One region of the Nocardioides sp. Leaf374 genome, then DNA from elsewhere that is predicted to be linked to it. Evidence: predicted binding sites of a transcription regulator. Region 1 holds the regulator's gene; the other holds the start of a gene.

Region 1 (4,336 bases):
GCTCTCCACTGTCACCAACGGCGAGGCCGTCGCCTCCACCATCCCCGGCCTGGGCGTCGACGGCGAGCTGGTCGTGGTCGGCGCGGCCGAGCAGCCCATCCCCGTGCCGGCCGCCGCCCTCATCCCGATCAACGGCTCCGTGGCCGGTCACGCCTCGGGCACCGCGGCCGACAGCGAGGACACCCTGAACTTCAGCGCCCTCACCGGCGTCGAGGCGCAGATCGAGACCATGCCGCTGGAGCAGGCCAACGAGGCCTACGCCCGGATGATGGCCGGCGACGCGCGCTTCCGGATGGTGCTCACCGTCAACTGAGGACTCAGGCGCGACCGGCCAGCTGGGCCAGCTCGCGCCACCACGCGACGCGCGTGGGCCGACCGTCGTAGTCCCGACGATGGTTGGCCCCGCTCGTCCCGGGCAGCACGAAGACCTGCGCGGTCCCGACGTACCAGTCGTGGGCGCCGAGACGGGGGTGCGCGCGTCGACCCAGCGCACGCGCGGCCTCGTGGGCGACACCCTTGCTGGTGAAGGCCAGCCAGTCGGGCCGCCAGCGCCCCACCTTGGCGACGAGCTCGTCGACCTCGACCCACCGCGGGTCCCAGTGGCCGACCAGGTCGGTGAGGCCGAGACCGAGGGCGGCCACCTCACGGTCCTCCTCCGGCCGCAACCGACGCGGCGAGAGACCGGACAGGTGCACCGACTCCCAGAAGGAGTTGCCGGGCGAGTCGTAGTAGTGCTCCCGGGTGCGGGTCGAGTCGGCGCCGGCCAGGCCGCAGAACACGATCGCCGGCTCCGCGGCCACGATGTCGGGGAGGACCTCCATGCCCCCACCGTGCCAGCCACCGGGTCCAGCCACCGGGTCAGGGCACCGGGTCGACGGGCGCGACGCGATGGTGGTGTCGCGCTGCGAACTCACGGACGATCGGACAGAATGAGCCCGTGGCGACAGCGGGCAAGCGAGCAGGCTCGCGCAAGGGCACCCGGCCGCCCCGCCAGCTGCGCCCGCGCCTGCTGGCGCTGGCCCTGGCCGTGACGGCGGCCGTCGTGGCCTGGGGCTACCTCGTCTACGCCGCGATCGACTTCGGCACCACTGCCCGCGACGGCGACTCCGGCTCCTGGGCGTTCCTCGCCCTGGCCTCGGTCGGGGCCGTGGCGTGTCTCTTCGTCGGCCTCCTGCTGGTGGCACGCCTGCTCCGCGAGCTCGGCATCACCAGCACACCGACCGGCGCCGCCCCGGACGGCGACGGCGAGGACCTCGAGCCGACCGCGCCGCGCCCGCCCGGCGGACGCCGCGCGGCGCGCTGACCGGCTGGCAGCACCCCTGGACGGCAGAGGAGGGCGGGCCCGGTGGGGCCCGCCCTCCTGCACCTTCCCCGCTGCTCACCGGCCGGGGTCGAAGCGACCGGTGATGTCGATGGGGGCGCCGACGACGGCGCCCGAGGTCACGCCAGCGGGATGCGCAGACGCTGGCCCGCGGCGACCATGCCGCCGTCGAGGTCGTTGAGCTGCTGGATCTCGACGATCGTCGAGCGCACGTCACCGTCGTCGGCGACGTCGGCCGCGATGTCCCACAGCGTCTCGCCGGTGCCGACCACGATCACCTCGGTGGGCTGCGCCTGGGAGGTGGCCACCGACCCGGCGGCCAACCACACGCCGACGGCGAGGATGGCCAGGAGCGAGAGCGTGAACACCACGAGTCGCCCACGCCGGGTCAGCCGCACGTGGTGCGTGGCGACACGGGATGCGGCGGGGTGCTGGATCGTGGTGCTCATGGGGACCTCCTGGGGAAGGGGGCGGTCAGCCGTGGGGTGGAGCTCGAGGTGGACGAAGTGATGTCTAGTGGTGACCACCGACAGTCCTGGAGGACCGCCGTCGAGCACCGGATCGACCACACGTTCGATCGAACATGTGTACGACGTTAGATCACGCGTTCGAACAGCACAAGGGGTCGGACGAACATCTGTTCGACCGCCCGTCCGGCAGGGAGGCCCGGACCCGCGGGCCTTGGGCGTCGCGAACGGTCCGACACGCCGTTCGAACAGGTGTTTGAAACCCTCGGAGCCTCCTGGCATGGTGAGCACGTCGCCCGACCGGGCGACCAGCGACACCGATCGGTGGCACCGACCAGCGGAGAGGCAGACGATGGCGACCAAGGACACCCGGGGGCGGACCGGGGGCGGTCCCACGGAGGGCCCGACCGACGGCACGGCGGACGGCACGGTGACCGAGCTGCCCGACGGTGCACCCGACGCCACCGGCCTCACCCCGCGGCAGCTGCGGGTGCTGGCCACCATCCGCGACGCGATCGAGAAGCGCGGCTACCCGCCGAGCATGCGCGAGATCGGCAACGCTGTCGGCCTCACCAGCACCTCGAGCGTCGCCCACCAGCTCAAGGTGCTCGAGGAGAAGGGCTTCCTCAAGCGCGACCCCAACCGGCCCCGGGCGCTGGAGGTCTTCCTGCCCGAGGTGATGGCCGCCCGCCGGTCGATCTCGGCGGCCGAGGAGAGCGGTTACGACGAGACCGGTGTCGGCGACTCCGTGCCGGCCGCCACCTACGTCCCGGTCGTCGGCCGGATCGCGGCCGGCGGCCCGATCCTGGCCGAGGAGCAGGTGCAGGACGTCTTCCCCCTGCCCAAGCAGCTCGTCGGCGAGGGGCAGCTCTTCCTGCTCGAGGTCGTGGGCGACTCGATGATCGACGCGGCGATCTGCAGCGGCGACTACGTCGTCATCCGCAAGGAGCAGACCGCCGACAACGGCACCATCGTCGCCGCCCTCATCGACGGCGAGGCGACGGTGAAGACCCTGCAGCGCAAGAACGGCCAGGTCTGGCTGCTGCCGCACAACGAGGCCTACGACCCGATCGACGGCACCCACGCCACGATCCTGGGCGTCGTCACCGCGGTCCTGCGCAGCGTCTAGCCCGCCGCCGCACCCACCCGGGACACCCCGGGGCCGGCCCGTCCTCCCCGCGGAGGACGGGCCGGCGTGCGTGTCGGCGACCCGTGAGAGCCTGGAGCGAGAGCCGGAACCCTCGACCCACTGGAGTGCCCGACGTGCGCCTTCGTCCCCTGTCCGCCCTGCTCCTCGCGGGCGCCCTGTCCGTCTCGACCCTGACGGTCTCGGCCCTGCCCGGCACGGCCGTGGCCGCCCCCCAGGTCGACCTGCCCGAGGTCCCCGGGCTCCCTGGGCTGCCCGGTGTGGACGGGACCGAGACGCCGGACGAGCACGCCCTCGCGGCCCTCGCAGTGGTCGAGACGCTGGTCGACCCGGCGACCAGCCCCGCGGAGGCCCAGCAGACCCTCACGCAGGCCGGCGAGGCCGACCTCACGGGGGCGCTGCGCGACCTCGCGCTGAGCATGGACGCCCTCTCCCCCGCCGACCGCGCGGAGGCCGCGGCCTACCTCGCCCGGCCGACCGACAGGCGCGGTGACGGCTACCTCGACTACGAGGGCGACGCCGTGCAGCGCATCTGCACCGACGACCTCTGCGTGCACTACGTCACGGACGGCACCGACCAGAGCAGGGGCAACAACGTCTCCGCCAAGGACGACGGCGACGGTGACGGCGGCGCGAGCAACGGGGTCCCCGACTACGTCGACTTCGCGCTCTCGACGCTGCAGGACGTGCACGACACCTACGCCGGCGCGGGCTACCGCACGCCGCTGCCCGACGGCGCCAAGGGCGGCGACGCCCGCACCGACGTCTACCTCGGCGACGTCGGCAGCATGAGCTTCTACGGCTACTGCACCTCCGACGACGACGTGCCCGACGACGCGCGCGCCGTGCCCGCCTACTGCGTGCTCGACAACGACTACCGCACCGGGCAGTTCCCCACGAACCTGCCGACCGAGAACCTCCAGGTGACCGCGGCGCACGAGTACTTCCACGCCGTCCAGTACGCCTACGACGCCGGCGAGGACGGCTGGCTCATCGAGGCCACCGCCACCTGGGCCGAGGACGAGCTCTTCGACTCGGTGAACGACAACGTGCAGTACCTCGCCGACAGCCCGCTCTCCCACCCGCGGCAGTCGATGGACCGCGACGAGGACCTCGCGGTCTACGGCGACTGGATCTTCTTCCGCCACCTCACCGAGCGCCACCCCGCCGCGGTCGGCGGACTGCCCGTGCTGGTGCGCAAGATCTGGGAGCGCGCCGGCGCCGCCGCCGGCGACCGTGACGAGTACTCCACCCAGGCCGTCGAGCAGGTGCTGCGCCGCCAGCACGACGTGTCCCTGAGCGAGTCCTTCGCCCGCTTCGCCGACGCCAACCTGCGCCCCGGCCGCGCCTACGCCGAGGGCAGGGCGCAGTCCTACCCCAAGGCCCCCCTGTGGAAGCGCA
Region 2 (4,336 bases), on a different contig from region 1:
GGCGGCACCAGCGTGCAGGCCTGCGCCACCACGGCCCCCACCACGACCTGCTCCGACGCGGGCGCGCCCGTCCTGGCGACCGCCTACTACTCCCTCGTCGCCACCGTCGGCGCCGCCTGGAGCAAGGAGTCCGACCGGGTCGCGGTGCCGGTGGCCGGCTCCTCCGACACCGTCGCCCCCGCGCTCACCGTGGGCTTCCCGACCACCGGCACGTCCTCCTCGTCCAGCTCGTTCTCGACCAAGGTCGCCGCCGGCTGCCCGGCGGGCGGGGTGGCCTGCGGCTCCACGTCGGACAACGTCGCCACCACCGCGGTCACCTACCGCCTGGAGCGGCGCAGCGGCACGGGCCTGGGTGCGAGCACGGTGTGCTGGAACGGGTCGGCGTGGGCCTCGGCCACCTGCCTGCTCGGCCAGCAGCCGGCCACGCTGGTCGGCGGCACGGCCTGGCGGGTGCCGAGCTCGCCCGAGTCCGCCTACCCCAACACCTTCGGGGCGGCGGCCTTCACCCTCACCGTCCGTGCCGTCGACGCCGCCGGCAACGCCACCACCGCGACCAGCACCTTCTCCACCACCTGACCCGCCCCGCGCGGTCCCACCTGCCCGCGCGGGGCTCCGGGCCCGGCCCTACGATCGCCCGGTGCCGTCACCCCGCATCGGAGTCCTCGCCCTCCAGGGCGACGTGGTCGACCACGTCCGCGCGCTGCGGGCGCTGGGGGCCGAGGCGACCGGCGTACGCCGCGCGGCGGAGCTGGCCGCCGTCGACGCGCTGGTCGTGCCGGGCGGCGAGTCGACCACGATGATCCGCCTGGCGAGGGTCTTCGACCTGCTCGGACCGCTGCGCGAGCGGATCGCCGAGGGTCTGCCGGTGCTCGGCACCTGCGCGGGGATGATCATGCTGGCCGACCGCGTCGAGGACGCCGCGCCCGGGCAGGAGACCCTCGGCGGGCTGCACGTCACGGTGCGCCGCAACGCCTTCGGGCGCCAGGTCGACTCCTTCGAGGGCCCGCTCGACGTGGCCGGCCTCGACTCCCCGGTGCACGCCGTCTTCATCCGCGCGCCCTGGGTGGAGGCCGTCGACGACGACGTCGAGGTGCTCGCGCGTGTGGCGCACGGTCCGGCCGTGGGTAGGATCGTCGCGGTCCGGCAGGGCCCGCTCATGGCCACCTCGTTCCACCCCGAGGTCGGCGAGGACACCCGCATCCACGGGTTGTTCCTCGACCTGGTCCGGGAGCCCTGACCGGCCGGCGCAGCACTTCGACAAGCACGACCGCCCCGGTGCGCCGGGAGCAGGGCGTGGACGGACGGGAAGAGGGAACGCATGTCGGGGCACTCCAAGTGGGCGACCACCAAGCACAAGAAGGCCGCGATCGACGCCAAGCGCGGCAAGATGTTCGCCAAGCTGATCAAGAACATCGAGGTCGCGGCCCGCATGGGCGGCGGTGACCCCACCGGCAACCCGACGCTCTACGACGCCATCCAGAAGGCCAAGAAGTCCTCGGTGCCCAACGACAACATCGACCGCGCGGTCAAGCGCGGCTCCGGTGCGGAGACCGGCGGCGCCGACTACCAGACGATCATGTACGAGGGCTACGGCCCCTCCGGCGTCGCGATGCTCATCGAGTGCCTCACCGACAACAAGAACCGCGCCGCCATGGAGGTCCGCACCGCCATGACCCGCAACGGCGGCTCGCTGGCCGACCCGGGCTCGGTGTCCTTCCTCTTCCACCGCAAGGGCGTCGTCGTGGTGCCCGCGCAGCAGGAGGGGAAGACCGTCTCCGAGGACGACGTGCTCGAGGCGACCCTCGAGGCCGGCGCCGACGCCGTCAACGACCTGGGGGAGGCCTTCGAGGTCGTCTCCGAGCCCACCGACCTGGTGGCGGTGCGCACCGCGCTGCAGAGCGCCGGCATCGACTACGACTCCGCCGACGCCTCCTTCGTGCCCGACATGCAGGTCGCGCTCGACAAGGACGCCGCGGCCAAGATGTTCCGCCTCGTCGACGTCCTGGAGGACCTCGACGACGTGCAGAACCTCTACGCCAACTTCGGCGTGGCCGACGACGTCATGGCCCAGCTCGAGGACGCCTGACCCGAGGCCGCTCCCGAGGCTGCTCCCGAGGCTGGGCCCCGGCCCGCGTGTCGCCGCGGCCCAGGCCGGTCGTGGTGGGTAGCGTTGCCTGCGAACACATGTTCGACACGACGCCGGCCCACCGAGGCCCGGTGGCAGGACAGGAGGCGCGATGCGGGTGCTCGGGATCGACCCCGGCCTGACCCGCTGCGGCCTCGGGGTGGTGGAGGGGTCGGTGGGCCGCCCGCTGACCCTCGTCGACGTCAACGTGGTGCGGACCTCCTCGCACCTGCCGGTCGCGGAGCGCCTGGTCACCATCGAGAAGGGCGTGGACGCCTGGCTCGACGAGTTCTCACCCGACGCCGTCGCGGTGGAGCGGGTCTTCGCCCGCTCCGACGTGAGCACGGTGATGGGCACGGCGCAGGCCAGCGGGATCGCCATGGTGTGCGCGGCGCGACGCGGGCTGCCGATCGCGCTGCACACCCCCAGCGAGGTCAAGGCCGCGGTCTCGGGCAACGGTCGCGCCGACAAGCAGCAGGTCGGGGCGATGGTGACCCGGATCCTGCGCCTCGACGCGCCGCCGAAGCCGGCCGACGCGGCCGACGCCCTGGCCCTGGCCATCACCCACATCTGGCGCGGCGGGGCCCAGCAGCGCCTCGACGCCGCCGTCGGGGCCAGCGGCGCGCGCGCCCACCGGCAGGCGCAGGTCGACGCCCAGGTCAGGGCCCAGCGGGCCGTCCAGCAGCAGGCGCGCAGGCGCGCGTTGGAGCAGGCCGCCGAGGTCGCGGCCGGGAGGAGCAGCAGGTGATCGCGTTCGTGCACGGCCAGGTGGCCACGGTGGGCCTGTCCAGCGCCGTCCTCGAGGTGGGCGGCGTGGGGCTCGAGCTGCTCTGCACCCCCGGCACCCTGGCGTCGCTGCGCGTGGGGCAGCCGGCGACCCTGCCCACCAGCATGGTGGTGCGCGAGGACTCCCTGACGCTCTTCGGCTTCCTCGACGACGACGAGAAGGCCTGCTTCGAACTCGTGCAGACCGCCTCCGGCGTCGGTCCCAAGCTGGCCCAGGCGGTGCTGGCCGTGCTCGCGCCCGACGACCTGCGCCGCGCAGTCTCGGCCGAGGACGTCAAGACCCTCACGCGCGTGCCCGGCATCGGGCAGAAGGGCGCGCAGCGGATCATCCTGGAGCTCAAAGACCGCCTCGGCGCGCCCGTCGGCGGTCGCTCGGCGCCAGCCGCCGCCTCGGCCGAGCCGTGGCGTGAGCAGGTGGCGACCGGTCTGGTCGGTCTGGGCTGGTCGGCGAAGGACGCCGAGAAGGCCGTCGACGCCGTGGCCCCCGAGGCGGGGCCGGTGCCCGACGTCGCGGCGCTCCTGCGCGCCGCGCTGCGCTCGCTGAGCAGGGCCTGACGTGCGCGAGGAGGACCTCGCGGCCGCCGAGGACGCCTACTTCGGGTCCCTGACCGCCGCCGAGGCCGAGGGCGACGAGCGTGCGGTCGAGGCCGCGCTGCGACCGCGCAGCCTCGACGAGGTCGTCGGGCAGGCCCGGGTGCGCGACCAGCTGGGCCTGGTGCTGGAGGCGGCGCGGATGCGCGGGCGCTCGCCCGACCACGTGCTGCTGTCGGGCCCGCCGGGTCTCGGCAAGACCACGCTGGCCATGATCATCGCCCACGAGATGACCGCACCGCTGCGCCTGACCAGCGGCCCGGCCATCACCCACGCCGGCGATCTGGCCGCGATCTTGTCGGGGATGAACGAGGGCGAGGTCCTCTTCGTCGACGAGATCCATCGGATGTCGCGCCCGGCGGAGGAGATGCTCTACATGGCGATGGAGGACTTCCGCGTCGACGTCGTCATCGGCAAGGGGCCCGGCGCCACCGCCATCCCGCTCGAGATCCCGCCCTTCACCCTCGTCGGCGCGACCACCCGTGCCGGGCTGCTGCCCGGCCCGCTGCGTGACCGCTTCGGCTTCACCGCCCACCTCGAGTACTACGAGCCCCACGAGCTCGACCGCATCGTGCACCGCTCGGCGGGCCTGCTCGGGGTCGAGCTGCGCCCCGACGGCTCCAGCGAGATCGCCTCGCGCTCGCGCGGCACCCCGCGCATCGCCAACCGCCTGCTGCGCCGGGTGCGCGACTTCGCGCAGGTCCGCGCCGACGGCGTCGTCACCCTCGACGTGGCGCGCGCGGCGCTCGACCTCTACGAGGTCGACGAGCTCGGCCTCGACCGGCTCGACCGGGCCGTGCTCGACGCGCTGTGCCGCCGCTTCGGCGGCGGCCC

Evidence for each region. The regulator LexA, encoded in region 1, represses DNA repair genes until DNA is damaged. The targets are predictions, from matches to a motif close to TCGAACANNTGTTCGA.
Region 2: ruvC (crossover junction endodeoxyribonuclease RuvC) is a predicted target of LexA. The motif match lies at 2,177-2,192, and genes of this name have one in related genera.

What each region holds. Positions count from the first base shown of each region.
Region 1 is NZ_CAKASO010000001.1:134,317-138,652, forward strand. It holds gene LPA27_RS00695 (alcohol dehydrogenase catalytic domain-containing protein) at 1-313, shown strand, start outside; gene LPA27_RS00700 (mismatch-specific DNA-glycosylase) at 318-821, opposite strand; gene LPA27_RS00705 (hypothetical protein) at 938-1,303, shown strand; gene LPA27_RS00710 (LysM peptidoglycan-binding domain-containing protein) at 1,441-1,770, opposite strand; gene lexA (transcriptional repressor LexA) at 2,141-2,917, shown strand; gene LPA27_RS00720 (MXAN_6640 family putative metalloprotease) at 3,052-4,336, shown strand, end outside.
Region 2 is NZ_CAKASO010000011.1:95,549-99,884, forward strand. It holds gene LPA27_RS07735 (hypothetical protein) at 1-576, shown strand, start outside; gene pdxT (pyridoxal 5'-phosphate synthase glutaminase subunit PdxT) at 638-1,237, shown strand; gene LPA27_RS07745 (YebC/PmpR family DNA-binding transcriptional regulator) at 1,319-2,086, shown strand; gene ruvC (crossover junction endodeoxyribonuclease RuvC) at 2,238-2,873, shown strand; gene ruvA (Holliday junction branch migration protein RuvA) at 2,870-3,466, shown strand; gene ruvB (Holliday junction branch migration DNA helicase RuvB) at 3,516-4,336, shown strand, end outside.